Regions from separate parts of the Nonomuraea sp. CX421 genome, predicted to be linked through region 1. Evidence: predicted binding sites of a transcription regulator. Region 1 holds the regulator's gene; the other holds the start of a gene.
What was found. Region 1 encodes HrcA, which represses chaperone genes, less so after heat shock. Its sites were predicted from a motif close to TTGGCACTCTCNNNNNGAGAGTGCCAA; they were not measured.
Positions count from the first base shown of each region.

Region 2: the regulator HrcA is predicted to act here: its motif matches at 13,427-13,453, upstream of groES (co-chaperone GroES).

Region 1 is NZ_JCADBK010000005.1:199,029-214,367, reverse strand. Features, by position in the region: gene AC5L3X_RS12420 (ABC transporter permease) at 1-2,273, opposite strand, end outside; gene rpsT (30S ribosomal protein S20) at 2,486-2,755, opposite strand; gene AC5L3X_RS12410 (glycoside hydrolase family 18 protein) at 2,886-3,878, opposite strand; gene lepA (translation elongation factor 4) at 3,934-5,763, shown strand; gene AC5L3X_RS12400 (hypothetical protein) at 5,999-6,325, shown strand; gene AC5L3X_RS12395 (MOSC domain-containing protein) at 6,452-7,087, shown strand; gene AC5L3X_RS12390 (glycoside hydrolase family 18 protein) at 7,168-8,409, opposite strand; gene hemW (radical SAM family heme chaperone HemW) at 8,513-9,733, shown strand; gene AC5L3X_RS12380 (DUF4870 domain-containing protein) at 9,726-10,469, opposite strand; gene AC5L3X_RS12375 (DUF3097 domain-containing protein) at 10,466-11,278, opposite strand; gene AC5L3X_RS12370 (YccF domain-containing protein) at 11,296-12,264, opposite strand; gene hrcA (heat-inducible transcriptional repressor HrcA) at 12,419-13,432, shown strand; gene dnaJ (molecular chaperone DnaJ) at 13,444-14,583, shown strand; gene AC5L3X_RS12355 (16S rRNA (uracil(1498)-N(3))-methyltransferase) at 14,764-15,339, shown strand, end outside.
Region 2 is NZ_JCADBK010000009.1:5,855-21,193, reverse strand. Features, by position in the region: gene AC5L3X_RS18255 (SIS domain-containing protein) at 1-854, shown strand, start outside; gene nagA (N-acetylglucosamine-6-phosphate deacetylase) at 851-1,993, shown strand; gene AC5L3X_RS18245 (1-phosphofructokinase family hexose kinase) at 1,990-2,910, shown strand; gene AC5L3X_RS18240 (class II fructose-bisphosphate aldolase) at 2,922-3,746, shown strand; gene AC5L3X_RS18235 (GNAT family N-acetyltransferase) at 3,841-4,275, opposite strand; gene AC5L3X_RS18230 (TetR/AcrR family transcriptional regulator) at 4,353-4,925, opposite strand; gene AC5L3X_RS18225 (dihydrofolate reductase family protein) at 5,000-5,569, shown strand; gene AC5L3X_RS18220 (GuaB3 family IMP dehydrogenase-related protein) at 5,711-6,829, opposite strand; gene guaB (IMP dehydrogenase) at 6,833-8,314, opposite strand; gene AC5L3X_RS18210 (helix-turn-helix transcriptional regulator) at 8,742-9,755, shown strand; gene AC5L3X_RS18205 (DUF5319 domain-containing protein) at 9,792-10,169, shown strand; gene AC5L3X_RS18200 (hypothetical protein) at 10,130-10,318, opposite strand; gene AC5L3X_RS18195 (sigma-70 family RNA polymerase sigma factor) at 10,315-10,950, opposite strand; gene groL (chaperonin GroEL) at 11,319-12,938, opposite strand; gene groES (co-chaperone GroES) at 13,026-13,337, opposite strand; gene AC5L3X_RS18180 (class I SAM-dependent methyltransferase) at 13,608-14,861, shown strand; gene AC5L3X_RS18175 (apolipoprotein A-IV repeat region-like domain-containing protein) at 15,117-15,339, shown strand, end outside.

The DNA of each region.
Region 1 (15,339 bases):
GGCTGCGATCCGACGACGCCCAGGGTGGCGGGTAAGGGGATCGGCCCACCGTCGGCGCTCAGCCCGGTCAGCGTGACCGTCGGGGCGCCGCTCTGGGGCCGGCCCGTGACCAGGCCGCGGATCGACAGCGGGTAACTGATCTTCCCGCTCCGCCCGGCCAGCGTCGTGAGGTCCACCTCGATCCGGTTGTCGCCGGTGCGCAGCACGCCCAGCGGCAGCTCGCGCCACACGTCGAGGGCGTCGGAGACGACCAGCCGGAGCGGCGCGTCCATGTCCGTCCGCGCCCGTACGGTCAGCGTGGCCGGGCGGCCCCGGAGCTCCAGGGCCGCGGCGCGCGGGACGCCCTCACGAAGCGCGCGGGACAGGTCGGCGACCGGCCGCGCCGACAGGTCGGGACGGAGCTGGAACACGTCCTCCAGCTTGGCCGCGTCGAGCCCGAGCAGGACGGCGTCCTCGCCGCCGAACTCGACCTGGCCGCGGAAGGCGGGCGAGAGCGCCGTGACGCCCGGCAGCGCGGCGAACGCCGTCCCCCGGCCGAACGTGCCCAGCTCGGGCCCGTTCGGCGGCCCCGAGATCCGCAGGTCGGCCCCGGCCTGATGGCGGGCCTGGTCCTGCTGCGAGGTGCGCCAGGTGGACGCCGTGGCCATGGACACGATGCCGATCGCGATCGCCATGGTCAGCAGCAGCGCCGGGCCGGCGTACCTGAGCGGGCGCCTGCTCACCTGCCGGGCGCCGAGCGCGGGGGCGAACGTGGTCCGCACCTCGGTCAGCCGTTCGGCGAGCTTCGACACGCGCGGGACCAGGCGCAGTCCCAGCATGCCGCCGGTGAGCAGCGCCAGCGCCGGCCCGGAGATGATCAGCGGGTCGATGCCGAGGTCGCCGCCGGCCGTGGTGGTGACGGGGGCGCCGTAGTGGCGCAGCTGCCAGATGGCCAGCCCGGCCACCACCAGCAGCGCCAGGTCCGCGCCCGCCCGCTCGATCAGCCCGCGCCCGCCGCCGCGCCCGCGCGCCGACTGCTCCTCCACATAGGTACGGCGCGCGCCCGCCAGCGCCGGCAGCACGAGCAGCACGGCCGCCGCCAGGGCGACGCCGAACGAGACGAGGAACGTGCCCAGGTCGATCGGCGGCGCCAGCCGCACCCCCGAGGCGCTGATCCACGGCAGCGAGTTGACCAGCGCCAGCAGCGGCGGCCCGAGGAACGGCGCGATGATCGCGCACGGGATCGCCACCAGCAGCGCCTCACCGCCGGCCAGGGACGCCAGCCGCGGCGTGCCCGCGCCCCGCGAACGCAGCAGCGCGATCTCCATCCGGCGGTGGTCGGCCAGCAGCCGGGCGGTCAGCATGAGCGCGTACGCGGACAGCAGGAGCAGTTGCAGCACCGGGATCAACATGGTCGAGCGCGCGACCAGGGAGGCGGTGCCGAGCTGGGTGAGGAGCTCGGGCAGCCGGCTGGCGGCGGTGCAGGAGCCGCAGCCGTTCGCGTGCAGCGCCGACCGCAGCTCGGCCACCCGGGCGGCGAGCGGGCGCAGTTGCTCCGGCGTCAGCGCGCGCAGGTCGGGGACCGCCGTCCAGGTCGCGTTGACGTTGGTGGCGAAGCGGCCGAGGAACGTCTCGCGGGGCACCATGAGCGGGCCGTAGGTGGTGTACTCGCCTGTTTCGAGGCCCCGGCTGAGCAGTTCCTCGCCGCTCCAGCGGTCGCCGAAGGGGTCGTTCAGCTGGAAGACGCCGGTGACGCGGACCTTGACCGGGTCGCCGTCGAGGCGGCTCTCGGTGGTGAACTCCTGGCCGGCCTTGAAGCCGGTCGCGGAGGCGGCCGACAGGGAGATGGCCGCCTCGACCGTGTCGCCCTTCCCGGCGGCGGCGCCGGGCCAGGCGCCGGAGACGAGCCTGGCGTGCCGGTCGAGCCCGTCGTAGCCACCGAACCTGAGCAGCTCTGGCCGCTGGCGGCGCTCCTGGCCGGGCAGCACGTAGGAGTCGGAGCGGAAGCTGGTGGTGAGGTCCGCGGGCGCTCCGGCGTACGCCTCGCCGAACCGGGCGCGTACGGCCTGGTCCAGCCGGGGGAACGTGGCCGCCGTCACCGGCGCGCCGACGGTCGCGGCGACCTGGCCGAGCGAGGCGGTCTCCATGGTCCGGCGCACGCCCGCCTCGGCGATGGAGGAGGCGTACATGGTCAGCGCGACGAGCGTCGTGGTGGCCAGCAGAATCGAGCCGAACGCGGCCAGCAGCAGCATGGGCTGGCTGAACGCGCGCTTGACCACCAACAACCCTCGCATGTGCCCCCTCTCGCCCGTTTAGATGAACTCTGGGCAAGGGCCGGACGGAGGGCAAGGGATCTTTCCATCGGTGACACAGCCGATGCGCCGCGGCGACGCGCGTGTGATATCGAAACTGTGACACAACCTGGGCAGTACGCCCATGTCGCTGAGCTAAGGAGACACGGAAACGCCGCACCCCTGAGGGAGTGCGGCGCTCGAAGAGACCAGGATTACTTGGCGGCCAGGGAGGCGGCCTGCTTGGCGATCGCGGACTTGCGATTGGCAGCCTGGTTCTTGTGGATGACGCCCTTGCTGACGGCCTTGTCCAGCTGACGGGCGGCGACGCGCTGGAGCGCGACGGCCTGCTCGACGTCACCCTGCTCGGCGGCCTCGCGGAACTTGCGGACAGCCGTCTTCAGGGAGGACTTGACCGCCTTGTTGCGCAGGCGGGCCTTCTCGTTCTGCTTGTTGCGCTTGATCTGGGACTTGATGTTCGCCACGAAGAAGCCTCGGTGAAAGTCTTGGTGATGGATGGGGCGCGCGGGCTCGAGAGAGGGCGCGCCACACGCAGTTGACCAGAGTACCAATAATCCAGGTCGTCGCTCAAATCAACGGCCCGGGGCGCTGGACTCAGGTCAGCCACTCGGTAGCGTACTCCCTCCAGTCCTCCTCCGTGGCGGCGAAGTCGACATAGAGGGCCAGCCCGAACCTTTCGCGCGCGCCGTGCGCCGACAGGGCCAGCTTGGCGCCCCGCGCGGCCGTGGCCACGCTCTCGACCGCGTCGCTCCACGCCACGCCGTGGTCATGGTAGGCGGGAGCGCCCACGAACACGTGCTTGTCCTTGGGGGTCAGGTCGAGGGCCAGCTCGGCCTGCCGTACGACGTGGCCGCCGTACAGGGACTCCAGGGGCATGGCCGAGTCGTAGGTCATGATCGCCACCTGGTCGACCCGGTCGGCGACCTGTTTGAAGTACGCCTGCGACCAGTACTTGTCGTGGCCTCTGGCGATCCTGAACGCGGTGCGGGTCAGGGGATAGGGCTCGATCTGCGGGGTCGAGGTGGACAGCAGGCCGGTGTGCCGCCTGGTCTGCTCCAGCAGGTCAAGGAACTCGGTGTCGTCGTCGCCGATGGGCTCGAAGTTGTAGTGGACGCCGTCGAAGCCGGTCTTCATGACCGCGGCGACGCCGTCCAGCACGTTCGCCCTGGAACGGGGGTCGTCGAGGTCGAGGCGGCCGCCGTTGACCTTCTGGCCGAGCCAGGCGGAGACGCGGACACCAGGGAGATACTTCTTCACCCATAGGACGAAATTTCGGGCGTTGGGGTAGCGGGCGGGATCGAGGCGGCCGTCGTAGCCGAACGGCCCGGAGTGCACGTACAGGTCCTTGATCCCCGTACGGCCGAGCCGGGCCGCGAGGTCCTTGACATCCTGCTCCGTGCGCCGGCCGTCGACCCACATGTGGCCCATCCAGAGGGCGTCGTCGCCGGTGCTCTTCGCCCATGCCGCCGGGTCACCGGTAAACTGGACGCGGTACGCGCCGGCCAAGAGGCCGAGCAGCGCGACCACGACGACCATGGCAAGCGCGATCAGGCGCAGGCCGCGGCGAATGACGGTTCGGGCAATCATCCGAGCATGTCACCATGAAAGACGCTTGACCTCAACCCTGTCGAAACGAGCTTCGGTGCGCACTCAGCCTGGCCAGACCGACCCCGCGTTGATCCGCAACTTCTGCATCATCGCGCACATCGACCACGGCAAGTCGACCCTTGCCGACCGGATGCTGCAGATCACCGGTGTGGTCGACGACCGTTCCATGCGCGCCCAGTACCTCGACCGGATGGACATCGAGCGCGAACGCGGCATCACGATCAAGTCCCAGGCGGTCCGGCTGCCATGGGACGGCCACGTGCTCAACATGATCGACACGCCCGGCCACGTCGACTTCACCTACGAGGTCTCGCGGTCGCTGCAGGCCTGCGAGGGGGCGGTGCTGCTGGTCGACGCCGCTCAGGGCATCGAGGCGCAGACGCTGGCCAACCTCTACCTCGCCATGAACGCCGACCTGCACATCATCCCGGTGCTCAACAAGATCGACCTGCCGGCCGCGCAGCCCGAGAAGTTCGCCGACGAGCTGGCCGGCCTGATCGGCTGCGATCCCTCCGACGTGCTGCGCGTGTCCGGCAAGACCGGCGTGGGCGTGCGCGAGCTGCTCGACCACGTCGTGCAGACGGTGCCCGCCCCGGTCGGCAACGCCGACGCCCCCGCCCGGGCACTGATCTTCGACTCGGTCTACGACACCTACCGAGGCGTCGTGACCTACCTGCGGGTGATCGACGGTCACCTGGGCAAGCGCGAGCGCATCCTCATGATGTCCACCAAGGCCGCGCACGAGACGCTGGAGATCGGCGTCATCTCGCCCGAGCCCAAGCCGTCGGACCTCGGGCTGGGCGTCGGTGAGGTCGGCTATCTGATCAGTGGCGTCAAGGACGTGCGCCAGTCGCGGGTCGGCGACACCGTGACCACGGTCGTCAAGCCCGCCGAGGAGATGCTGGCGGGCTACGACCATCCCCGCCCCATGGTCTTCTCGGGCCTCTATCCGATCGACGGCGACGAGTACCCCGAGCTGCGCGAGGCGCTCGACAAGCTCCAGCTCAACGACGCCTCGCTCATCTACGAGCCGGAGACCTCGGCCGCGCTCGGGTTCGGCTTCCGGGTCGGCTTTCTGGGCCTGCTGCACATGGAGATCATCCGCGAGCGGCTGGAGCGGGAGTTCGGCCTGTCGCTGATCTCCACCGCGCCCAACGTCGTCTACCGCGTGGTGATGGAGGACGGCTCCGAGCTGACCGTGACCAACCCCTCGGAGTTCCCCACCGGCGGCAAGATCGCGCAGGTCTTCGAGCCGGTCACCAAGTCCACGATCCTGGCCCCGGCGGAGTTCATCGGCGCGATCATGGAGATCTGCCAGGGGCGCCGCGGCCAGCTGCTCGGCATGGACTACCTGTCGGAGGACCGCGTCGAGATCCGCTACACGCTGCCCCTCGGCGAGATCATCTTCGACTTCTTCGACCAGCTCAAGTCACGCACCCGCGGCTACGCCTCCCTCGACTACGAGCCCGCGGGCGAGGAGGAGTCCGACCTCGTCAAGGTCGACATCCTGCTGCAGGGCGAGGCGGTCGACGCCTTCAGCGCCATCGTGCACAAGGACAAGGCCTACACCTACGGCGTCGACATGGCCAAGAAGCTGCGCGAGCTGATCCCCCGGCAGCAGTTCGAGGTGCCGATCCAGGCGGCCATCGGCGCCCGGGTCATCGCCCGCGAGAACATCCGCGCCATCCGCAAGGACGTCCTGGCCAAGTGCTACGGCGGCGACATCTCCCGCAAGCGCAAGCTGCTGGAGAAGCAGAAGGAGGGCAAGAAGCGGATGAAGATGGTCGGTCGGGTCGAGGTGCCCCAGGAGGCCTTCGTCGCCGCGCTGTCCACCGACTCCGGCGGCGACAAGCCCAAGAAGTAGCCGCGCGCCTGTCCTCGCGGCGCGGCGAGCCCGCGAACGGGGCCACGCGGGCGAACGTTGCCGGGCCCGCGAACGGAGCGAGGCCCGGCGAACGTGGTCGGCCTGCTACGGCCATCGCGCGCGCGAGATCTCCTTCCGCGCCGGGGATTCTGTCGGTGGGGTCGTCTACCTTCTGTCTCGAACACTCTTGCGACTGGAGTTAACGAGTGGAGGGTCCACAGTGATGCTTGACGTGATGGCCACTGAGCGGTTCGAGCGCGCCGCTGTGCTGGGGGTCGCGATGGCCGAGGAGTTGCGCCGGTTGCTGAGGCTGCACCTGACTCCCGCCGAGGTCGCGGAGGACGGCACCGTTCTGGTCGACGTGCCCTATCCCGACGCGGCCGTGGTCCTGGCGGTGCTCGACGTGGCCGCCGACTGCTTCGGCGCGCGGGGTGAGTCGGTCGAGGAGGTACGCCAGGCCGCGCTGGAGACGCTCTTACAGCTGGCGGGATTCGAGACCGGGTCCCGGCTCCAGCTCGCCGGCTCCGGTGCCGCCACCTCCGGCCCGTGGGGGCGGGGTTGACGGCGGGGCCCCGCCACCTCCCGGCCCGCGAGGGCTGACGCTCAGCGCGCGCCCGGGATCGGGGACACGAGAAAGAGGCCATGAACGGATCGCCGTCCAGGCGGAGCCTCGGTTAGCGTCTGAAGTATGCGCGTTATCTCGGTAAATATCGGGCGATCAGTCAAGGCGGAGTGGGCAGGCAAGGCTGGATGGACGGCCATCGGCAAAACGCCGGTGAGCCATCGGGTGGCGGTGCACGACAACGGGCTGACCGGTGACGAGCGGGCCGACAAGGAGGGCCATGGCGCGCCCAGCCATGCGGTCTACTCCTACGCCAGGGAAGACTACGACTGGTGGGAGGGGCAGCTCGGGCGTGAGCTGCCCGATGGCAGGTTCGGCGAAAACCTCACGACGTCGGGCCTGGACGTCAACGGCGCGCTGCTCGGCGAGCGGTGGCGGGTCGGCACCACTCTGCTGGAGGTGACCGGCCCCCGGGTGCCGTGCGTCGTCTTCCGCAACTGGATGGACGAGCCCGGGTGGATCAAACGGTTCACCCAGGCCGGGCGTCCCGGGGCCTACCTCAGGGTGGTGGAGCTGGGCGAGCTCGGCGTGGGTGACGAGGTGGAGATCGTGGCGCGGCCCGCCGAGAGCGTGACCGTCGCGGAGTCGTTCCGGGCCTACCACGGAGACAGGGAGCTGATGCGGCGCATCGTCGCCCTCCCGGGCCACGCGGCCTCCTGGGACAAGGCCGCGGCCCGCGTCCTGGGTGCCGGCGCGCCCTGACGCCCGTGCGGCGCGCCCCGGAGGGCGCGCCGCGATGGGTCACTCAGCAGAGGCACCCGCGCGGGATCACCCAGCAGGGATCACCTGAGCACCGAATACAGGGCGGTGGTGAGCGAGGCGCGGTCGTCGTCCTGGTCGAGCGACCACATCATCGACCCGCCCAGGCCCTTGAGCCGGATGTAGGCGGCCTTCTGCACGAGCACCGCCGGATCGTCGTACGACCACAGCTCGTTGCCGTCGTACGACCAGAGCGTGCCGGTGCGCAGGTCGCGGTGCCGCTTGCCGGGTTTGGCCACCAGGTCCTTGTAGTCCTCGGTGCCCGCGGCCCACTTGCCTGGCGCCGGGCCGGTGGCGGGCTGATAGAGGCCGTCGCCGCCGGTCACCCCGGTCCAGCCCTGGCCGTAGGCAGGCACTCCGACCACCAGTTTGCGTCCGGGCGCACCACGTGACAGGTAGTCGCGTACGGTCTGGTCGACGCTGTAGCGCACCGGGTTGGGGTCTCGCCGGTCGGTGAGCAGGTTGGCGTTGTGCCCGGTCCGGGTCTCCCAGCTGCCGCGCAGGTCGTACCCCTGAACGGTGGCGAAGTCGAGCTGCCTGAACACCCGCGCCACCTCGAACCCCGCGTCGATCTTGGCCGTGGCGGCGGGCAGGAAGGCGGTCAGCAGCGAGGAGGCGGAGAAGGCGCGCAACTGGGCGCGCAGCTCCTCGACGAACAGCGTGAAGTTACGCCTGTCCTCGGGCCGGACGGTGTTGCCCTCGGCGCCGGACGAGCCGGGCCACTCCCAGTCCAGGTCGATGCCGTCGAACACGCCTGCGGCGGCCCCGGCCTCCAGGCCGGGCAGGTTGCCGCGCATCCACAGGTCGACGCACGACCGGGCCAGTCTGGCCCGAGACTCGGCGGTCAGCACGGCGTCGGAGAAGTGCGCGGACCCGGTCCACCCGCCGAGCGAGATCAGTGCCTTCAGGTGCGGATGCCTGGCCTTCAGCTTGCGCAACTGGTTGAGGTTGCCGTTGAGCGCCTGGCCGGCTTCGTCGGCCACCCCGTCCACGCTCTGCTCGGCGGGCACCGGGCGCTGCCAGTCGGCCCACGGGTCGGCCGAATAGCAGTCGCCTTCGGCGTTGACGAAGCCGAAGGCGTAGTTGAGGTGGGTGAGCTTGGCCGCGGCGCCGCTGGTGTCCACGTCTCTGACGTGGAAGTCGCGGCCGTACACACCCCATTGGATGAAGTAGGCGACCCGTTTGAACCCGGTGTGCGCCTCGGCGGGCACGGCGACCGCCGAGAGGCCGAGTAAGAGCGAGAGTACGAGCAGAAGCTTCTTCACGAGGCGGCTCCCGGAGACCTACTTATAGGAAACTTTCCTATAAGTAGACCGGATAGTAGGCCGGTGGGATCGGGCAGTCAATGGCAACGGGCAGACTGGAGGGGTGCCATCCACCCTCCCCGACGGAGATCCCGCGCCCTCCACCGGCGAGCTGCCCGAGAGCGCGCTGCGCGGCCTCGGCTCACGCCCGTTCGGCTTCTACGTGCACGTGCCGTTCTGTGTGACGCGCTGCGGCTACTGCGACTTCAACACCTACACCGCCGACGAGCTCGGCCCCGGTGCCGCGCACCGCGACTACGCCGACACGGCGATCGCGGAGATCCGCCTCGCGCGGCGGGTGCTCGGAGACGCCGACCTGCCGGTGCGGACCGTGTTCTTCGGGGGCGGCACCCCCACCCTGCTGCCCGCGGCCGACCTGGGCAGGATCCTGGCCGCGATCGACGCGGAGTTCGGCGTCTCGCCGGGCGCGGAGGTGACCACCGAGGCCAACCCGGAGTCGGTCGACCCCGCCTACCTGACGGAGCTGCGCGGGGTCGGCTTCACCCGGGTCAGCTTCGGCATGCAGAGCGCCCGGGAGCACGTGCTCAAGGTCCTCGACCGGCGCCATACCCCCGGCCGGGCCGCGCAGGCCGTCCACGAGGCCAGGCGGGCCGGGTTCGAACACGTCAACCTCGACCTGATCTACAGCACGCCGGGAGAGACCGACGACGACTGGCGCGCCTCACTGGACGCCGCGATCGAGGCCGGGCCCGACCACGTCTCCGCCTACTCGCTCATCGTCGAGCAGGGCACCAGGCTGGCCGCCAGGATCCGGCGCGGCGAGCTGCCGATGCCCGACGACGACGTGGCCGCCGACCGCTACCAGCTCGCCGACGAGCTGCTGGAGAAGGCCGGCTTCCGCTGGTACGAGGTGTCCAACTGGGCGACCTCCGACGAGGCGAGGTGCCTGCACAACCTGCTCTACTGGACCGGCGGCGACTGGTGGGCGGCCGGCCCCGGCGCGCACAGCCACGTCGGTGGCACCCGCTGGTGGAACGTCAAGCACCCCGCCGCCTACGCCCGGCGGCTGGCCGAAGGCGCCTCACCCGCGCACGCCCGCGAGGTGCTCACCGCCGACGACCGCGAGACCGAACGCCTAATGCTGGAGCTCCGGCTCGTGTCCGGCTACCCGCTCGCCGACGTGGCCCCGGGCGCCCGCACGACCGTCGCGACCGCGCTCGGCGGCGGGCTGCTGGAGCCCGAGCCGTTCAAGGCGGGGCGGCTGGTGCTCACCCTCAAGGGCCGGTTGCTGGCCGACGCGCTGGTGCGCGACCTGGTCAGCTGACCAGGCGGATGGCGATCGGATAGCGGTAGTTCTCGCCCTTGTTGGCGGCTATCGCGGCCTGGATGTGGAAGATCAGCGACACGATCCAGACGACCGGCAGCAGCAGGAGCCCGATCAGGACGATCGTCAGCAGCCCGGCCACCATGTAGCCGATGAACATCGTGATCTGGAAGTTGAGCGCCTCGGCCGCCTGGTCGCGGACATAGGGCGACTCGTCCTTCTTCATCAGGTAGATGATCAGCGGGCCGACCCAGGACACCAGCAGGCCGAGCAGGTGGGCGAGCATCGCCATGGTGGTGTCGTCGGAGCCGGGGCGCGGGCCGTACCTTCCGGGCACATGCGGCGGCCGCTGCCGCGGGGCGCCGTAGCCCTGGCCGGGGTGCTGCTGGTAGCCGTATCCCGGCTGCTGGTAACCCGGGGGCGGGGTGGGCGGCTGGCCGTAACCGTAACCCTGCTGCGGGCTGGAGCCGGGCTGCTGCTGGTAACCCTGCCACTGGTCGGCGGGAGGCTGATGACCGGGCCGCTCGAAACCGGGCTGGGGCTGGTAGCCCGGCGCGGAGCCAGGTTGCGGCTGGTAGCCCGGTGCGGAACCGGGCTGCGGCTGGTAGCCCGGTGCGGAGCCAGGTTGCGGCTGGTAGGGCCCTTGCGGGCCCGAGCCCTGCGGCGGGATGTCCGACTGTGAGATGCGCCGGGTGGCGTCGTCGTCCGGCTGCTGTTGGGGCGGGTCCTGGCTCACGATGCCTCCGTAACGAAGTCGATCAGTTCCTCGACCCGGCCGAGCAACTCGGGCTCCAGGTCGGCGTAGGTCGAGACGGCGCCGAGGATCCGCCGCCACGCGTCGGCCGGCTCCACGCGCCAGCCCAGGGCGGCGATCACGCCCTCCTTCCACGGTACTCCTCGCGGCACGTCCGGCCAGGCCGGGATGCGCAGCACGGAAGGCTTGACCGCCTGCCAGATGTCGACGAACGGGTGCCCGACGACCAGCACGTCCGGGGAGGTCACCTGGGCGGCGATCCGGCTCTCCTTGGACCCCGGCACCAGGTGGTCGACCAGCACACCCAGCCGGCGTCCCGGCTCCGGCCCGAACTCCTCAACGATCGCGGGAAGATCGTCCACGCCTTCGAGGTACTCGACCACCACCCCTTCCACGCGAAGGTCGTGGCCCCAGATCTTCTCCACCAGGGCGGCGTCGTGCACGCCCTCGACGTAGATGCGGCTCTGCCTGGCCACCCTCGCCCGCAGCCCCTCGACGGTGATCGAGCCGGACGCGCTGCGCCTCGGCTCGCGGGCCGCGGCCGCCGCGGCCGGGCGGGTCAGCGTCACCGCCTTGCCGTCCAGGAGGAACGCCGCGGGCGCAAGCGGGAACAGCCGCCGCCTGCCGAAGCGGTCTTCGAGCGTGACGGCCTCCTTGTCGCAGGACACCACGGCGCCGCAGAAGCCGCTCTCGGCGTCCTCGACGACCAGATCGGGCTCCGCGGGCACCTGTGGGATCTTGCCCTTGCCCGGGCGCCGCCAGTTTTCCCGGAGAACATCGCCGTCGTACACACGGGGACCGTAGCAAATCACCCCGCCATCGCGAGTCGCTTGCGGCTGCCGCTTCGCCGTACCAGCACCACGATCGTCACGACGACTCCGACGAGCAGACCGAGCCCGGGGATGAGCAGCAGCGCCGCCACGCCGCCCACGAGACCGCCCACGGCCGAGGAGGCGTCACGGCCCACGCCGAAGCGCGCGTCGGCCTGCTCCTGCGTCGCGCAGGTGAGCTGGTAGTCGCCCTGCGCGGGCGCGTTGATCACCAGGATGAGCTCCCAGCGGGTGGAGCCGACCGTGACCGTCTGGTTGGCCGGCGTGTTGGCGAGCCTGGCCGGAGCCGGTCCGCCGGAGATCTGGCAGGTGTAGTGCACCCGCGCGGTGCTGGCCAGGTAGATCACCGGCTTGTCGGCGGGGTTGATCGGCACCGTCACGCTTTCGCCGGCCGCGAACGTCGTGGTGGGCGCCAGGTGGCTGACGGTGCTGAAAATGCCGGTGACGAACAGCACCGCCCCGGCCAGCACGCAGACCAGCGCGACGCCCCAGCCGGCCGCGATCCACCACAGCTTCGGCCTGACCTTCTTGGGATCCACCGGCCCGGCGAACTGCGGCGAGCCGCTGAAGGGGCCCGGCAGGTAGGGCTGCTCGCCCTGTGGTGGTGGCGGGCCGCCATACTGCGGCTGACCGTACTGCGGCTGCTCGCCGGAAGGCTGACCGTACGGGGGCGGGCCGTACTGGGGCTGGTCACCGTAGGAGGGCTGACCGTACTGCGGCGCCTGGTCGCCGTACTGGGGCTGACCGTACTGGGGCTGTCCGTACGGTGGTCGGCCCTGCGGGTGCTGGCCGTACTGCGGCTGCCCCTGCGGAGGCTGGCCGTACTGGGGCTGCCCATAACCCGGCTGCTGCCCGTGGACCGGCTGGTCGTACGGCGGCCCCTGCCCGGGTTGAGGGCCCGGCCCTGGCGGGGGGCCGGAGGACGGAGGCTGGGATTCGTCGGTCATGTCGGCCAGTCTGAGGCCTTTGGGCGGACGTACGCCAGCGGCGGGATGGAGATGTGTTATCGCACCTTGTGGGAGAGAGCCGTACACTTGGCACTCGGGAACACAGAGTGCTAGACCTGTCGTTTCCGTTGGGCAAGAGGCAGGAGGTGAGCACGTGCTCGATGATCGGAAACTGGCGGTGCTCCGCGCCATTGTCGAAGACTACGTGTCCACCAACGAACCGGTGGGCTCCAAGGCGCTCGCCGAGCGCCACAATCTGAAGGTCTCTCCGGCGACGGTCCGCAACGACATGGCCGCGCTGGAGGAGGACGGCTACATCACCCAGCCGCACACCAGCGCGGGCCGGGTGCCGACGGACAAGGGCTACCGTCTGTTCGTCGACCGGCTCTCGCAGGTCAAGCCGCTCTCCGGGGCGGAGCGCAGGGCGATCGAGACCTTCCTCGCGGGCGCCGTCGACCTCGACGACGTGGTGACCCGCACGGTGCGGCTGCTCGCGCAGCTGACCAGACAGGTCGCGGTGGTGCAGTATCCGACGCTGACCCGCTCGACGGTCAGGCACGTCGAGCTGGTGCCGCTGAGCGAGCGGCGCGTCATGCTCGTGCTCATCACCAACACCGGCCGCGTCGAGCAGCGCGTGATAGAGCTGCCCGAGGTGGTGGAGGACACCCGCATCGCCCACCTGCGCGCGGTGCTCAACTCCTGTCTCGACGGCTGCGGCCTGAGCAGTGTGCCCGAGCAGGTGGCCGACCTGCCCGAGCGGCTGCCGGTCGAGGACCGGCCCGTGGTGGCGACGATCCTCTCGGTGCTGCTCGAGACGCTCGTGGAGCGCCACGACGAGAAGATCGTGTTCGCCGGCGCGGCCAACCTGGCGGGCGCCGACTTCACCACCGGCCTGCGCGACGTGCTCGAGGCGCTGGAGGAGCAGGTCGTGCTCATGCGGTTGCTCGGCGAGACTTCCCCAGACATCCCGTCCGCGCTCACCGTGCGCATCGGCTCCGAAAACCCCTATCTCCACGGCACGTCCATCGTCGCGACCGGATACGGTTCTGGCGACAAGCAACTGGCCCGGCTCGGCGTGCTGGGGCCCACAAGGATGGACTATCCCGTGACGATGGGCGCCGTACGCGCGGTGGCACGCTACGTCAGCCAGATCCTGGCTGCATCATAAGAGGTCGATAAGTGGCAAACAGCGACTACTACGCCACCCTCGGGGTGCGACGTGACGCCGGTCAGGACGAGATCAAGAAGGCCTACCGGAGACTTGCCCGCGAGCTGCACCCTGACGTGAATCCCGACCCTGAGACCCAGGAGCGGTTCAAGGAGATCACGCAGGCCTACGAGGTGCTGTCCGACCCGAACAAGCGCCAGATGTACGACCTGGGCGGCGACCCCTTCGGGGGTGCGGGCGCGGGCGCCGGAGCGGGCGGTTTCGGTGCGGGCTTCCCGTTCAGCGACATCATGGACGCCTTCTTCGGCACCGCCGGCGGCGCGCGCGGGCCCCGGTCGCGGGCGCGCAGGGGCCGCAACGCCACGATCCGCGTCGAGCTCGACCTGCGCGAGACCGCGTTCGGCACCACCCGTGAGCTGGTCGTCGACACGGCCGTGCTGTGCGAGGTGTGCCAGGGCGCCGGCGCCGCGCCCGGCACCCACCCCGACGCCTGCGACATGTGCAACGGCCGCGGCGAGATCTCCCAGGTCACCCGCTCGTTCCTCGGGCAGGTCATGACCTCCCGGCCGTGTCCGCAGTGCGGCGGCTTCGGGTCGATCATCCGGCACCCGTGCCAGGAGTGCTCGGGCGACGGCCGCGTGCGCACCCGCCGCACCATCAAGGTCCGCATCCCCGCGGGCGTCGAGGACGGCACCCACATCCAGCTCGCAGGCGAGGGCGAGGTCGGTCCCGGTGGCGGCCCACCCGGAGACCTCTTCCTGGAGATCGTCGAGCGACCGCACGAGATCTTCGAACGGCGTGGTGACGACCTCCACTGCACCGTCCAGATCCCGATGACCGCCGCCGCGCTCGGCACCATCCTCGCCGTGGAGACGCTCGACGGCTCCGAGGAGGTCGACGTGCGGCCGGGCACCCAGTCGGGCCAGGTCATCACCATGTACGGCCGGGGTGTGCAACGGCTCAACGAGAGCGGCCGCGGTGACCTGCTGATCCACGTCAACGTCGAGACCCCGTTGCGTCTCGACCCGGCGCAGGAGGAGCTGCTGCGCGAGCTGGCCAAGCTGCGTGGCGAAGAGCGCCCTCCCGGCAAGTTCGCCCCTGGGCAGCAAGGTTTTTTTTCCCGTCTGCGTGACGCGTTCAACGGGAGGTGAGGTCGCCGCGCCGCGGCCGGAAGGATCGTCTCCGCGGGTCACCACCCGCGGAGCTGGGCGGGCGCCGGGTGGCGAGCGGGGCGATCGGCCACATCGCCGACCCCGCGTGAAGTGACGACGCGCGCCGATTCGCCGGGTGCTCGATTGACCGCCCATCGTGAGGATTCGAGGTGATCGCCGGTGACCGTGCCGGTTTTCCTGGCCGCCGATCTCGCGGAGCTCAAGGGACCCGAGGTGGTGCTCGACGGCCCCGAGGGGCGGCACGCGGCCGTCGTGCGCCGGATGCGGGCCGGGGAGCGGGTCGATCTGACCGACGGTGCGGGTGCGGTCGCCGAGTGCGTCGTGAGCGAGGTGCTGAAGGACGCGCTGAGGCTTGAGGTGACCGCTCGCCGGCAGGTGGCGGCCCCGAGGCCCCGACTCGTCGTGGTGCAGGGCCTGCCGAAGGGCGACAGGGGTGAGCTGGCGGTCGAGATGATGACCGAGGTGGGCGTCGACGTGATCGTCCCCTGGGCGGCCTCGCGCAGCATCACCCAGTGGAAGGGCGACAAGGTGGCCAAGGCGCTCGGCCGGTGGCGCTCCACGGCCCGTGAGGCGGGCAAGCAGGCGCGCAGGTTCCACCTGCCGGAGGTGACCGAGCCGGCGTCCACGGCGCGGGTCGAGGCCCTGCTGGCCGAGGCGGCCCTGGGGTTGGTGCTGCACGAGGAGGCGGCCGAGCCGTTGTCCAGCAGGGAGTTGCCCGCCGATGGCGACGTCGTC
Region 2 (15,339 bases), on a different contig from region 1:
CCGAGATCGCCTCTCAGCCGGACTGCTGGCGCCGCGCCGTCGCTGAGGTGCCTGTCGACGCGCTGCCGCGCCCGGGCGAGCGGGTCGCCGTCGTCGGCTGCGGCACCTCGTGGTTCATCGCGATGGCCTACGCCGCCCTGCGCGAGCGGGCCGGGCTGGGCGAGACGGACGCGTTCGCCGCCTCGGAGGCGCCGATGGGCCGCCGCTACGACCGCGTGCTGGCGCTCAGCCGTTCAGGCACCACGACCGAGGTGCTGAAGCTGCTGGCCGGCACCGAGTGCGCCACCACGGCCATCACCGCCGACCCCGACACCCCGATCATGAACGTCGCGGACCAGCTGATCGTCCTCGACTACGCCGACGAGCGGTCGGTGGTGCAGACCAGGTTCGCCACCACCCAGCTGGCCATGCTGCGCGCCAGCCTCGGCGAGGACCTGACCCAGGCGATCGCCGACGCCGAGCGGGCCGTCTCGGCGCCGCTCGCCGACGGGCTGGTCGAGGCCGAGCAGTTCAGCTTCCTCGGCTCCGGCTGGTCCGTGGGCCTCGCCCAGGAGGCCGCGCTGAAGATGCGCGAGGCGTCGCGGTCATGGACCGAGGCCTACCCGGCGATGGAATACCGCCACGGCCCGATCAGCATCGCCGGCCCCGGCCGCGTCACCTGGATGCTCGGCGAGGCCCCGGAGGGTCTGCGCGAGCAGGTCGAGGTGACCGGTGGCACCTTCCTGCAGAGCGGGCTCGACCCGATGGCCGAGCTGATCACGGCCCAGCGGGTCGCGGTCGCCAGGGCGTTCGCCCGCGGCCTCAACCCCGACGAGCCGCTGCACCTCACCCGATCTGTGATTCTTTCATCATGAGCCTCACACTCGCCGACGCCCGGATCGTGACTCCCGAGGGAGTTCACGACGGGTGGCTGACCATCGAAGACGGCCGCATCACGCACGTCGGCCGCGGCTCCGCCCCCCGCGCGGGCCACAGCCTGGGCGGCCGGCACGTGGTGCCCGGCTTCGTCGACCTGCACAACCACGGTGGAGCGGGCGGATCCTTCCCGACCGGCGATCACGACGGGGCTCGTGCCGCGGTGGCGCTGCACGAACGCCACGGCACCACGACGATGATGGCGAGCCTGGTCACCGGCGCGATCGACGAGCTGACCACGGCGGCGGCCTCGCTCGCCGAGCTGTGCGACGAGGGGCTGTTCGCGGGCCTGCACTTCGAGGGCCCCTACATCGCCGCGGCCCGCTGCGGCGCCCACAACCCGGCGCTGCTGCGTGAGCCGTCGCCGGGAGAGTTCGCCCGGCTGGTCAAGGCGGGGCGCGGGCACGTCCGCATGCTCACGCTGGCCCCCGAGCTGCCGGGCGCCCTCGACACGATCCGCGCGGCCACGGCGGAGGGGGTGATCGCCGCGCTCGGCCACACCAGCGCCACCTACGAGCAGACCCTGGCGGGCATCGAGGCCGGCGCCACGGTCGCCACTCACCTCTACAACGCGATGGTGCCGCTCGGCCACCGCGATCCCGGGCCGATCGCCGCCCTGCTGCAGGACGAACGGGTCACGGTCGAGCTGATCAACGACGGCGTGCACGTTCACCCGGCGATGCTGCGCCTGGCCTACGACGTGGCGGGGCCCGCCCGCACCGCGCTGGTCACCGACGCGATGGCCGCCACCGGCATGGGCGACGGCGACTACGTCCTGGGGTCCATGCGGGTCAACGTGGCCGGCGGCGTCGCCCGGCTGGCCGAGGGCGGCTCGATCGCGGGCAGCACGCTCACCATGGACGTCGCCTTCCGGCGGGCCGTCCAGGAGGTCGGGTTGTCGCTGCCCGAGGCCGTGGAGATCGCCTCGCGCACGCCCGCCCGCGTGCTGGGCATCGCTGACCGCGTCGGCTCGATCGCCGTGGGCAAGTCCGCCGACCTGGTGGTGCTCACCGACGAGCTGGAGGTGGCCGGGGTGATGCGGCGGGGCGCCTGGATTCGCCCAGCGGAGCCCGCATGATCCTCACCGTGACGCTCAACGCCGCCCTCGACGTCACCTACCAGGTGCCCGACGTCGACTGGGACGGCGTCAACCGGGTCTCGGCCGTGCACCGGCGGGCCGGCGGCAAGGGCGTCAACGTGGCCCGCGTGCTCCAGGCCCTCGGCCAGGAGGTGCTGGTCACCGGCCTCGCGGGCGGGCCCACCGGCCAGGCCATCGAGGCCGATCTGCGCGCGGCCGGCCTGCCCAGCGCGCTGGTCGAAGTCGCCGCCGACGCCCGCACGACGCTCGTCGTCTCCGAGACCTCCAACGACGACGGCACCCGCCGCGCGGCCCTGTTCAACGAGCCCGGCCCCGAGGTCACAGAGCAAGAGCTCCGAAATTTCACGAAAAAGTACGAAGCCCTGCTGGCCCAGGCCCAAGTGGTCGTGCTCTCCGGCAGCCTCCCCAGGCGCCTGCCCAGCGACACCTACGCCACCCTGGCCGCCATCGCCGCCGAGCACCGCGTGCCCGCGATCGTCGACGCCGACGGCGAGCCGCTGCGCCATGCCCCCCGGGGCCGCCCCGCGATCGTCAAGCCCAACGCCGACGAGCTGGCCCGCGCGGTGCCGGGCGGCACCCCCGCCGAAGGCGCCGAGCGGTTGAGGGCCCAGGGCGCCGGCTCCGTGGTCGTCTCCCTGGGCGCCGAGGGGCTGCTCGCCGTCACGCCCGAGGGCACGTTCCGGGCCCGCATGCCGTACCGGGTGGACGGCAACCCCACGGGCGCCGGCGACTCGCTGGTGGCGGGGCTGGCACTGGGCCTGGTGGAGAGCGCCGCATGGCCCGACCGGCTGCGGCGGGCGGCGGCGCTGGGCGCGGCCGCCGTCGCCGCGCCGGTGGCCGGCGACTTCGACCGAGACGTCTACGCCGACACGCACGCCCAGATCGTCATCACCTGAGGAGCCCCGTCATGCCCCTTGCCGCCATCGGCGACATCGTCCACGCGTCCCCCGCGGGGGTGGGCGCGTTCAACGTGATCCAACTGGAGCACGCCACCGCGATCGTGGCCGGCGCCGAGGCGCTGGGGCTGCCGGTCGTGCTGCAGATCAGCGAGAACTGCGTGCGCTACCACGGCGCGCTGGAGCCGATCGCGCTGGCCTCGCTCGCCGTCGCCCGGCGGGCCGCCGTGCCCGTCGCGGTCCACCTCGACCACGCCACCAACCGCGCGCTGGTCGAGGAGGCCGTGCTGCTGGGCCTCGGGTCGGTGATGTTCGACGCGTCGGCGCTGCCCGACGAGGAGAACGTCGTCACCACCGCCGCCGTGGCCGCCTGGTGCCACGAGCGCGGCGTGTGGGTGGAGGCCGAGCTGGGCGAGGTCGGCGGCAAGGACGGCGTGCACGCTCCGGGCGCGCGCACCAAGCCGCACGAGGCCGTCGACTACGTGACGCGCACCGGCGTCGACGCCCTGGCCGTCGCCGTGGGCAGCTCGCACGCGATGACCACCAAGGACGCCGTGCTCGACCTGGAGCTGATCGCCGAACTGCGCGCCGCCGTGCCGGTGCCGCTGGTCCTGCACGGCTCCTCGGGGGTGCCCGACGACACCCTCCGCCACGCCGTACGGCACGGCATGAAGAAGATCAACATCGCCACCCACCTGAACAAGGCGTTCACCGGCGCCATCCGCGACTACCTGAGCGGCGACGAGAGGGTGGTCGACTCGCGCAAGTATCTGAGGGCGGGCCGCGACGCGGTGACCCGCGAGGTCACCCACCTCCTCAGCGTCCTCACGGCGTGATCTCCCCACCCGTAGGCTCCTGACGCGGAAGCTCCTTGCACATGAACTCCTATCGCATGAACTCCTATCGCGTGAGCTCCTATCGCGTGAGCTCCTATCGTGGAAGCTCCTTGCGCATGAGCACGGCCGACCGCCCCTCGATCCCCTGACGGCCGGTCAGGACGTACCCCAGCGACTCGTACAAGGCGATGTTGGAGGCCATCTTCGCGTTGGTGTAGAGGCGCAGCGCGGGCAGCCCAAGCCGCCGCGCCTCCTCCTCCGCGAAGGCCAGCAGTCTCCTGCCGACGCCCCTGCCCTGCCGCTCGGGTGACACGGCGACGTTCTCGACCAGCAGCACGCCGTCCTCGGGCACCAGCACGACGAGCCCGTCGAGCTGGGCGGTCACGTGCACGCGACCGGCGTCGATGAGCGCGCCGTAGTCGGCCTCCATGGGCAGCGGGCGCATGCCGACGACCTCCACCCACGGCTCGTAAGCGTCGTGCACAAGTCTCTCGACGGCCGCCAGATCGGCGGTCACGGCCTTCCTCATGCGGACGATCTTCGCAGCACCCGCTCCACCTGCCGCCTGAACGTCCCCGCTTTGTCGCTCACACCGGGTCATGAACGTCAGGGGATCACACGTTCCACGGCGGCGGCCACCAGTCCGTGCATCTCCTCCTCGGTGAACACGTCGGGAAGGGTGAGCCGCTCGACGATCAGCCAGTTCAGGGCGAGGTAGAGCAGGAGCACGCTCGTGGTGTCGCCGGGCAGGCCCGAGTCGAGGTGACCGCTGACGTTGGCGTCGATGTCGGCCCGGATCCGCGCGGTCAGCACGGCGCGCAGCGCGGGCCGCCGGGTGGCCTCCAGCCGGAGCTCCAGCAAGGCCAGGTAGCCCGAGCGGAAGGCGGAGATCCGGTCCACCAGCGCGCGCATGAGCGTCAGCACCCGCTCGCGGTCGCGGGCCCCCTCCTGCAGCAGCGTCATCGTGGCCGCGTCGGGCTGGAGCCGCTCGTAGATCCGGCCGCCGGCCTGGGTCAGCAGGTCGTCGCGGTTGGCGAAGTAGTTGGACGCCGTGCCCGTCGGCACTCCGGCCCGCGCGTCCACGGCCCTGAACGTCAGCCCGCGCGCGCCCTCCTCGGCGAGCACCTCGATCGCCGCGTCGACGAGCGCCGCCCGCCTGGCCAGGTTCTGTCGCGCCACGTTGACACCACTCCATTCGTAGTACTACGTTCAAAGCACTACAGGCAGAGTACTACAAATGGAGTGATCGAGCCTTGCGAAAGCTCACCTACTACGTCGCAGTCTCCATCGACGGCTACATCGCCGGCCCCGGCGGGGAGTTCGACTTCTACCCGCTGAGCGAGGAGATGGCGGAGTTCCTCAACCAGCAGCACCCTGAGACGATCCCGACCCACCTCCGCCGGCAACTCGGCCTCGACGTGCCCAACAAGCGCTTCGACACCGTGATCATGGGCCGCGGCACCTACCAGCCCGCTCTGGACATGGGAGTCACCAGCCCCTACGCCCATCTGCGCCAGTTCGTGATCTCCAGCGGCATCCCGGAGATCGCCGACCCGGCGGTCGAGCTGGTCTCCGGCGACCCGCTCGGCCTGGTCCGCCGACTCAAGCAGGAGGACGGCCTGGACATCTGGCTCTGCGGCGGCGGCAAGCTGGCCGGCTCCGTGCTCCCCGAGATCGACGAACTGGTCGTCAAGAGCTACCCGGTCGTCGCGGGCGCCGGAGTGCCGGTCTTCGACGGAGAGTTCCGCCCGACCGCCTTCACCCTCACCGGCACCCGCACGTTCGGCAACGGCGCCCTGGTCAACACCTACCACCGAAGCTGACCGTGGTTCGGAGCCACCCAGATGGCCGACAGGACGTCGTCACGACGGCCGGCCACGTGCGGGTCAGAGGCCGTCTTCCTGGAGGCCCTCAGCCACGTGCGGCGGGTGGCCCCTCCTTGGCTGTGCCGTAAAGGATGGTGATCACTGAGGTGGAGCCACTACCACCTCGACGCGCTGGAACTCCTTGATGTCGGAGTAGCCGGTGGAGGCCATGGTGCGCTTGAGCGCGCCCATCAGGTTCATCGAGCCGTTGGCGACGCTCGACGGGCCGTGCAGGATCTGCGCCAGCGAGCCAACCGTGCCGAACTCGACGCGGCGGCCGCGCGGCAGGTCGGGGTGGTGGGCCTCGGAGCCCCAGTGGAAACCGTGTCCCGGCGCCTCGGAGGCGCGGGCCAGCGGCGAGCCGACCATGACGGCGTCGGCCCCGCAGGCGATGGCCTTGGCGATGTCGCCAGAGGTGCCCATGCCGCCGTCGGCGATCACGTGCACGTAGCGGCCGCCGGACTCGTCCATGTAGTCGCGGCGGGCCGCGGCCACGTCGGAGATCGCGGTGGCCATCGGCACCGCCACGCCCAGGACGTTGCGCGTGGTGTGGGAGGCCCCGCCGCCGAAGCCGACCAGCACGCCGGCGGCGCCGGTGCGCATCAGGTGCAGCGCGGCCGTGTGGGTGGCACAGCCGCCCACGATGACCGGCACGTCGAGCTCGTAGATGAACTGCTTGAGGTTGAGCGGCTCGGCCCGGCCCGACACGTGCTCGGCCGAGACCGTGGTGCCCCGGATGACGAAGATGTCGACGCCCGCGTCGATGACCGTCTTGTGGTACTGGACCGTGCGCTGCGGCGACAGGCGGACCGCGGTGGTCACGCCGGAGGCGCGGATCTCCTCGATGCGGCGGCCGATCAGATCTTCCTTGATCGGCGCCGTGTAGATCTCCTGCAGCCTCCTGGTCGCGGCCTCGGCGTCGAGCGAGGCGCACTCCTCCAGCAGCGGCGAGGGGTCCTCGTAACGGGTCCACAGCCCTTCGAGGTCGAGAGGGGCCAGCCCGCCGAGGCGGCCGATCTCGATCGCGGTGGCGGGCGACACCACGCTGTCCATGGGAGCGACCACCACGGGCAGCTCGAACCGGTAGGCGTCGATCTGCCAGGCGATCGAGACCTCTTCGGGGTCGCGGGTGCGCCGAGAGGGCACAAGGCCGATCTCGTCGAGCGAGTAGGCACGCCGGCCCGTCTTGCCCCGGCCGATCTCCACCTGCTGAGTCATGAATTACCTTCTGTGATAGTTCGGAGCTTCCACGGTCATCTGGATGTCGTGGGGGTGGCTCTCCGTGAGGCCCGCCGACGTGATCGGCATCAGCTCGCAGTCGGAGTGCATCTGCGGGATCGTCCGGCAGCCGGAGTACCACATGCCCTGGCGCAGCCCGCCGACCAGCTGGTGGGCGACCGCCGCGACCGGGCCGCGGTAGGGGACCTGCCCCTCGATGCCCTCGGGGATGTACTTGTCCTCGCCGCCGACGTCGCCCTGCGCGTAGCGGTCCTTGCTGAACGAGGTGCCGCCGCGCTCGCGGTTGCGCACCGCGCCGAGCGAGCCCATGCCCCGGTAGGACTTGAACTGCTTGCCGTTGATGAAGATCAGCTCGCCCGGCGACTCCTCGCAGCCCGCCAGCAACGAGCCGAGCATGACCGTGTCGGCGCCCGCGGCGATGGCCTTGACGATGTCACCCGAATACTGCAGGCCGCCGTCGCCGATGACCGGCACTCCCGCGGGCCCGCACGCCAGCGACGCCTCGTAGATGGCGGTCACCTGCGGCGCGCCCACCCCGGCCACCACCCGGGTGGTGCAGATCGAGCCAGGGCCCACGCCCACCTTGACCGCGTCGGCGCCCGCGTCGACCAGCATCTGGGCGCCGGCCCTGGTCGCGATGTTGCCGCCGATGACGTCGACCTTGCTGTTGGCCTTGACCTTGGCGATCATGTCGGCCAGCCCTCGGGAGTGACCGTGGGCCACGTCCACGACCACCACGTCGACGCCCGCCTCGATCAGCGCCTTGGCGCGCAGCTCGGCGTCGCCGCCGACGCCCACCGCGGCCCCCACCACCAGGCGGCCGTCGGAGTCCTTGGTGGAAAGCGGATATTGCTCGCTCTTGGTGAAGTCTTTGACCGTGATCAGGCCGCGCAGCCTGCCGTCGGGGTCGACCAGCGGCAGCTTCTCGATCTTGCTCTTCCTGAGCAGCGTGAACGCGTCGTCACGCGAGACGCCGACCGGGGCGGTGACCAGCGGCATCGACGTCATGACCTCGCGCACCCGGCGCGACTGGTCGGTCTCGAAGCGCATGTCGCGGTTGGTCACAATGCCGACGAGGATGCCGTCGGCGTCGGTCACCGGGACCCCGGAGATCCGGTAGGTGGCGCACAGCCGCTCGACGTCGGCCAGCGTGTCGTCGGGGGTGCAGGTCACCGGGTTGGTGACCATGCCGGCCTCCGACCGCTTGACCAGGTCGACCTGCTGGGCCTGCTCCTCGATCGACAGGTTGCGGTGCAGCACGCCGATGCCGCCCTGCCGGGCCATCGCCACCGCCATGCGGGCCTCGGTGACCGTGTCCATCGCGGCGGAGACCAGCGGGATGGACAGGGTGATGCCGCGCGACAGGCGAGACCGCGTGTCGGCCTCGCCGGGCTGCAGATCGGAGTAGGCGGGCACGAGCAACACGTCGTCGAAGGTCAGACCTGTATCGGTGAACTTGGACATGCTGCGGCCCCCTCCTGCCGTTGCGCGTGATGCTGCCAAGTCTAGGGCCTGGGACCAAACAGCATGGTTGCCGGGAGGACGATGACCCCCACGGCCCGTCGTACTCCCGGCAAGCATCGAAAAAAGGGGGATGGGCCGGTCGGTGATCCGCCCCATCCCCCAGCTACCGGCACCCGGGCGGAGCGCGCAACGCGCCACCGGACCCCCCTCCGCGCCCTGATGACTGGCACCGCTTGCGCCCGGTGGGTTGCCGACTGTGGGTTAAGCCTGCGTCACTCATCGGCACATCGCAACGTGAAAACGTGCAATTGCACGAACCTGCACGCCTCGGGAGTAGCCGGGAGTAGTCGGTGCAAGGAGCGGACAGGGGCCTGGGGCCGGGTTATCCTCGCGGCACGCCCGTGTCCTCCCTACGGAGCCCTCCGTCATGCGCAACGCATCGCCCGCAGCGTCCGACCCGCTGGAGACGCTGGGGCTCGACTCTGCCCAGTCCGCCCTCTACACCGCGGTGTTACGGCTGCACCGGGCCACGGTGACCGAGGTGGCCCAGGCCATGGACGGTCCGATCGACAAGGTGAGCAGACAGCTCGACGAGCTGGTCCGGCTGGGGGTGGTGGACGAGCAGTCGGGCGAGTATCTCGCCCGGCACCCCGCGGGCGCCCTCGGACGGTTGATCGCCGAGCGCCTCGACCGGCTGGCCGAGGAGAGCCGGCGCATCGACTCCGCGCTCGGCTCGATCCGGGGGCTGATCCACGACTACGACGCCGGACGCGACTACCAGAGCGGGCCGTTCCCGGTCGAGCTGGCCAGCGGAGCGGACGTGCTCTACGAGAGCGTGGTCGGCATGGCCGTGCAGGCGCCGCCGATGCAGCTGCTGACCGCGATTCCCGACGAGCGCACCATGGCCGACTTCGTGCGTAAGTTCGCCGATCCGTGGATCGACGCGCAGGAGCGCGACCTGCTGCGCGTGCACGCGATCATCCCGGTGTCCACGCTGTCGCTGCCCGGCGTACGCGAGCAGCTCACCCGGCTGCGGAAGGCCGGCGGCCAGGTCCGCACCCTCGATCGGGTGCCCAGCTGGTTCATGACCGCGGGGCCCGACGCCGCCGGGCTGCCCGCGCTGTGGGGCGGCAACCTGCCCGACCACGCGTACAACTTCTACCTGATCCGCACACCGATCGTGGTGGGCCTGCTGCGCTCGCTCTTCGAGGAGCTCTGGGCCAGAGCCGTGCCGCTGCCCTGGGACGGCGGGATCGACGGCGTGGTGCAGGTGCTCAGGCTGGCGGCGCAGGGCATGTGCGACGACTCGATCGCCCGTCAGCTCGGCCTGTCGGTGCGCACGGTGCGCGCCAGGTTCGCCGACGCCATGAGCGAGTTGGGGGCCCAATCACGCTTCCACGCAGGGGTGGAAGCCTCGCGCCGTGGATGGCTGGGCCAATAGCCACCGCTGAGGCCGCATCGGTCATATGGTGGGAAGGTGCTGGAAGACGTTCCCCGCGACCCGTTCGCGGACGACCCGAATGATCCTTCCGCTGCGCTGGGCGAGCTCGACGACGCGGAGCCACTGACCGCGACCGAGCGCGACGAGGCCATCACCGACCTCGCCGACGTGGAGGTCTTCCACTCCCTGCTCGAACCTCAGGGGGTGCTCGGTCTCGTGCTCGACTGCCCCGAATGCGGGGAGCAGCACTTCTTCGACTGGGAGCTGCTGCGCGGCAACCTTCGTCAGATGATCGATAAGGGCCGGCCGCAGGTGCACGAGCCGGCCTTCCAGCCCGACCCCGCTGACTACGTCAGCTGGGAGTACGCCAGGGGCTACGTCGACGGCGTCATCGACACCGAGGAACGCCGCTGACCGAGCTCCGCTAACTCCGCGAGCTCCGCGAGCCCGGTCACGTCCTCCAACAGGACGGCGAGCAGCCGGGCGGCGGGGTCGCCGCAGCCGGGAGGCTCACCGCGGGCGAGAGCGTCGAGTAGCGCGTCGCTCTCTTCCTCCGGCGTCAAGCCGACTCCAGCTCAGCCATCTGCCGCAACCTCGCCAGCGCCCGATGCTGGGCGACCCTGACCGCACCTGGTGACATGCCGAGTACATTACCGGTCTCCTCGGCCGACAGCCCGGACACCACCCGCATCAGCAGCAACTCGCGCTGCGTGTCGGGCAGCCGGGCGAGCAGCCGGCGGGCGTACTCGACCTCGATGTAGCGGACGACGGTCTCCTCGGGCCCCGGCCCGTCGTCGGGCCCGTCGGGCAGATCCTGGGTCGGCACGGCGGAGCGGACCGAGCTCCGCAACGCGTCGGCCACCTTGTGCGAGGCGATCCCGAAGACGAATGACGCGAACGGCCGACCCATGTCGCGGTATCGGGGCAGCGCGGACAGGACCGCGATGCACACCTCTTGGGCGACGTCGTCGGCAATGTGATATTGCCCTGCCACCCTGCCCAATCTGGCGCGGCAATAGCGCACCACTCTCGGACGCAACTCACCGAGCAGGGATTCGATCGCACCGCGATCTCCCTGTACGGCGAGGCTCGTCAGTTCCCTTAGGTCGGAGTCATCCGTCCGTGCCGGAAGTCTCGACGCGAGCCTTACCCCAATTTTGGCGTCGGCGACGCTTCCCTCGCTCACGATAGGCATGATGCCCGCCCTGATCGGGCCTGTCGTCATCGCGAACGGCTACGGATTGGTCACATTGAAGCGACGATAACCGTTAGTAATCAATTGGCGACACTGAGCCTTTCGAGCTGGTGAAATATTTCATCCCATAACCCGAATGCACGACATTCGTCAGAGGCCCAGACGCTTTGTCCCCATGTTGGGTTTACTCGAATAAGTCACTTTCCCACATCACCTGACCAAAGCACCATCTCCCCGGCGTTTCATCAGGTACCACGTCACACGCCATATATACGCCATCCCGTGATCGTTGGAAACAGGGCGAGCGCGAAAACACAGACGGCCCGCGCCCCGCGATGCGGGGGCGGGCCGTCTGTGGCCGGGAAGGGTCAGTGACCGTGGCCGTGGCCGTGGCCCTGACCGGCGGCCGGGGCCTCTTCCTCGGGCTTGTCCACCACGAGGACCTCGGTGGTGAGGAGCATGCCCGCGATCGAGGCCGCGTTCTGCACCGCCGAGCGGGTGACCTTGACCGGGTCGATGACGCCCTGCGCGAGCAGGTCGGTGTATTCGCCCGTCGCGGCGTTGAGGCCGTGACCGGCCGGCAGCTCGGCGACCTTGTGGGTGACCACGTAGCCTTCGAGGCCGGCGTTCTCGGCGATCCAGCGGGCCGGCTCGACCAGCGCGCGGCGCACGACGCCGACGCCCGTGGCCTCGTCGCCCGTCAGACCCAGGTCGTCGATCTCGGCGGCGACGTGGATCAGCGCGGAGCCACCACCGGAGACGATGCCCTCCTCGATCGCGGCCCGCGTAGCGGAGATCGCGTCCTCGAGACGGTGCTTCTTCTCCTTGAGCTCCACCTCGGTGGCGGCGCCGACGCGCAGCACGCACACACCGCCCGCGAGCTTGGCCAGACGCTCCTGCAGCTTCTCGCGGTCCCAGTCGGAGTCGGACTGCTCGATGGCAATCTTGATCTCCTTGACGCGGTCCTCGATGGCCTGCGCGTCACCGGCGCCGTCGACGACGGTCGTGGCGTCCTTGGTGACCACGATGCGGCGGGCCTGGCCGAGCACCTCGAGACCGACGTTCTCGAGCTTGAGGCCGACCTCCTCGCTGACGACCTGGCCGCCGGTGAGGATGGCCATGTCCTGCAGCATCGCCTTGCGACGGTCACCGAAGCCGGGCGCCTTGACGGCGACCGAGGTGAACGTGCCGCGGATCTTGTTGGTGACGAGCACCGCCAGAGCCTCGCCCTCGACGTCCTCGGCGACCACGAGCAGCGGCTTCTTGGTCTGCGCGACCTTCTCGAGCAGCGGCAGGAAGTCGGCGATCGAGGCGATCTTGCCCTGCGTGAGCAGAATGTAGGCGTCCTCCAGGACGGCCTCCATCCGCTCGGGGTCGGTCACCATGTAGGCCGAAAGGTAGCCCTTGTCGAACTGCAGACCCTCGGTGAACTCGAGCTCCATGCCCATGGCGTTGGACTCTTCGACGGTGAGGACACCGTCCTTGCCCACCTTGTCGAACGCCTCGGCGATCAGGTCGCCGATCTTGGCGTCCTGGGCGGAGATCGTCGCCACATTGGCGATCTCCTTCTTGTCCTCGACCGGACGGGCGCTGGCGAGCAGCTTGTCGCTGACCGCCTTGGCCGCCTTGTCGATGCCGCGCTTGAGCGACAGCGGCGAGGCGCCGGCCGCCACGTTGCGCAGGCCCTCGCGGACCATGGCCTGGGCCAGGACGGTCGCGGTGGTGGTGCCGTCACCAGCGATGTCGTTGGTCTTGGTGGCCACCTCCTTGGCGAGCTGGGCGCCGAGGTTCTCGTAGCGCTCCTCCAGCTCGATCTCACGAGCGATGGTCACGCCGTCGTTCGTGATCGTCGGAGCACCGAACTTCTTGTCGATGACGACGTTGCGGCCACGCGGGCCGAGGGTAACCTTCACGGCATCCGCGAGGGCGTTCACGCCACGCTCAAGCGCGCGCCGAGCGTCCTCGTCGAACTCCAGGATCTTCGCCATTTTGCTGAAAGTCCTCTCCTGGTGTCGAAGGCCCCGGCCGCCACCTGTCAGATCGACAGCGTGCGTCCGGGGCCCGACACAACCGGCTTACTTCTCGATGATCGCGAGAACGTCGCGGGCGGAGAGCACGAGGTACTCCTCGCCGCCGTACTTGACCTCGGTGCCGCCGTACTTGCTGTAGAGGACGATGTCGCCCTCGCTGACGTCAAGCGGAATCCGCTTGTCGCCGTCCTCATCCCAGTTGCCCGGGCCCACCGCGAGGACCTTGCCCTCCTGCGGCTTCTCCTTGGCGGTGTCAGGGATGACCAGGCCGGAAGCGGTGGTCTGCTCGGCCTCAAGCGGCTGCACCACAATGCGGTCGCCGAGCGGCTTAACGGGAACCTTGGTGGCGGTCGTCACGATCGGACCTCCCCTTCAGATTTGAATGATCTAGAAGAGGCGACCAGCGGGGCCTGCCGTCGCGGGTGTCAGACCTGCCTCGTCGCACATTGGCACTCTCAAGGGGAGAGTGCCAATGGGAAACATATGCAAGAGGGGCTTGACAGTCAACACGAACGCGTCTGCTCAGAGCGATCAGGCGCAAACCTTGACGTCCGCGTCTCCCACTCTGTCACCTGTCGCGCCCCGCGCCGTCCCGGTCCCGGCGGCGACGCGCTAACGTCGTCAGACGTGGACCTCGACGCCTTCAACGAGCTGCTGACACCTCGCGGCATCCGCGCGCTGGCCGAGGCTGAGGCGCTCCGGGCGGCCGGCCCGGTGGCCGCGGCGACGAGGCTGCGCAGGTCCTACGACGCGGCGCTCACCTCGGCCGCGCTCACCCAGGCAGAGCTGCGGGAGCGGGCCAGGGAGAAGTTCGGCCCCGACGCCGGGGTCATGTATTTCACACCGCACGGCCTGGAGCAGTCCACCCGCCAACAGGTCGCCCGCCACCGCGCCCACCGCCTCACCGCGTGCGAGCCCCACCGGCCGCGGGTGCTCGACGTCTGCTGCGGCATCGGGGGCGACACCATCGCGCTGGCCCGCGCCGGCTGCCACGTGGACGCGGTGGACGCCGATCCCCTGACCGCCGCCGTGGCGAGGGCCAACGTCGAGGCGCTCGGGCTCGGCGAGCGGGTGACCGTCAGGACGGCCGACGCCGCCACGGTGTCGCCGGAGGGCTACGACGTGCTGTTCGCCGACCCGGCCCGCCGCACCTCCCGTGGCCGCACGTTCGACCCCATGGCCTACTCCCCTCCGTGGCCGGTCGTGCTCGACCTCGTCTCCAGGGCTCCCCGTGCCTGTCTCAAGGTCGCGCCCGGCATCCCCTACGCGTTCATCCCGGCCGACGCCGAGGCCGAGTGGGTGTCGTACAAGGGCGAGGTGAAGGAGGTCTCGCTCTGGACGGGCGCCCACTGGCCCGGCGGCGAGGACGAGCAGCCGGGGCCGGGGGCCGCCCCGGCGGGCGGTCCGGCCGAGGGGCCGGCCGAGGGGCCGCGCGTGCGGCGGGCCACGCTGCTGCCCGGGGGGCAGAGCCTGACCGCCACCGGCGCGCGCGCCCTCACCGGCCCCGTCGGCCGCTACCTCTACGAGCCCGACGGCGCGGCCATCCGCGCGCACCTCGTCGGCGAGGTGGCGGAGCTGGTCGCCGGGCGGCTGCCCGACCCGATGATCGCCTACATCACGGGCGACGTGCCGATGGACACCCCATGGGCGGCGAGGTACGAGGTCCAGGATGTGCTGGCGTTCTCCCTGAAACGCCTCCGCTCCACCTTTCGCGAGCGGCGGATCGGAAATGTCACGATCAAAAAGCGCGCTTCGGCCATCGATATCGAACGCCTCCGGGCGGATTTGCGCCTTTCGGGAGACAAGTCAGCGGTAATCATCCTGACCCGAATCATGGATAAGCCTTCGGTCCTGATTTGCCACCCGTCACCACCTGCGTAAATGACAAACAAGGGCGTTCAACCGATAACCACGACGTTTCACTTCGCTCCTGACGGACCTTGATCGAAAGACTAAGGTGGGCGGGCGGGAGTTCTCCCCCTGTAGCGGTTTACCGCGTTCTCCTTCTTTCATCTGCAAACCGGACCTACCCACCGCTGCGCGGCAGACCGTCGGCGAGCGAAGGAGCTTTCGGTGGATCATTCCAACCACACCACCCTTCTGCAGGCAGGCGGCCATACCCCCATTCCCGACAGAATGCGGGACATTCTGGCCCGCGCCGCGCAGGATCACGTGTACGAACAGCGCACCCAGGGAGCGGTGCTCGACGAGATCCGCCAGCGGCTCGAAGGCATGGAATGGCTGCTGCGCGAGGTGCGCGAGCGGGAGCTCGGCGGGTTGAGCGGCACCCTGGAGACCGTCAGCGGGCGGCTCGACGACATCACCGCCAAGCCGCCGATGTGGGCCGAGGGCCTCGCCC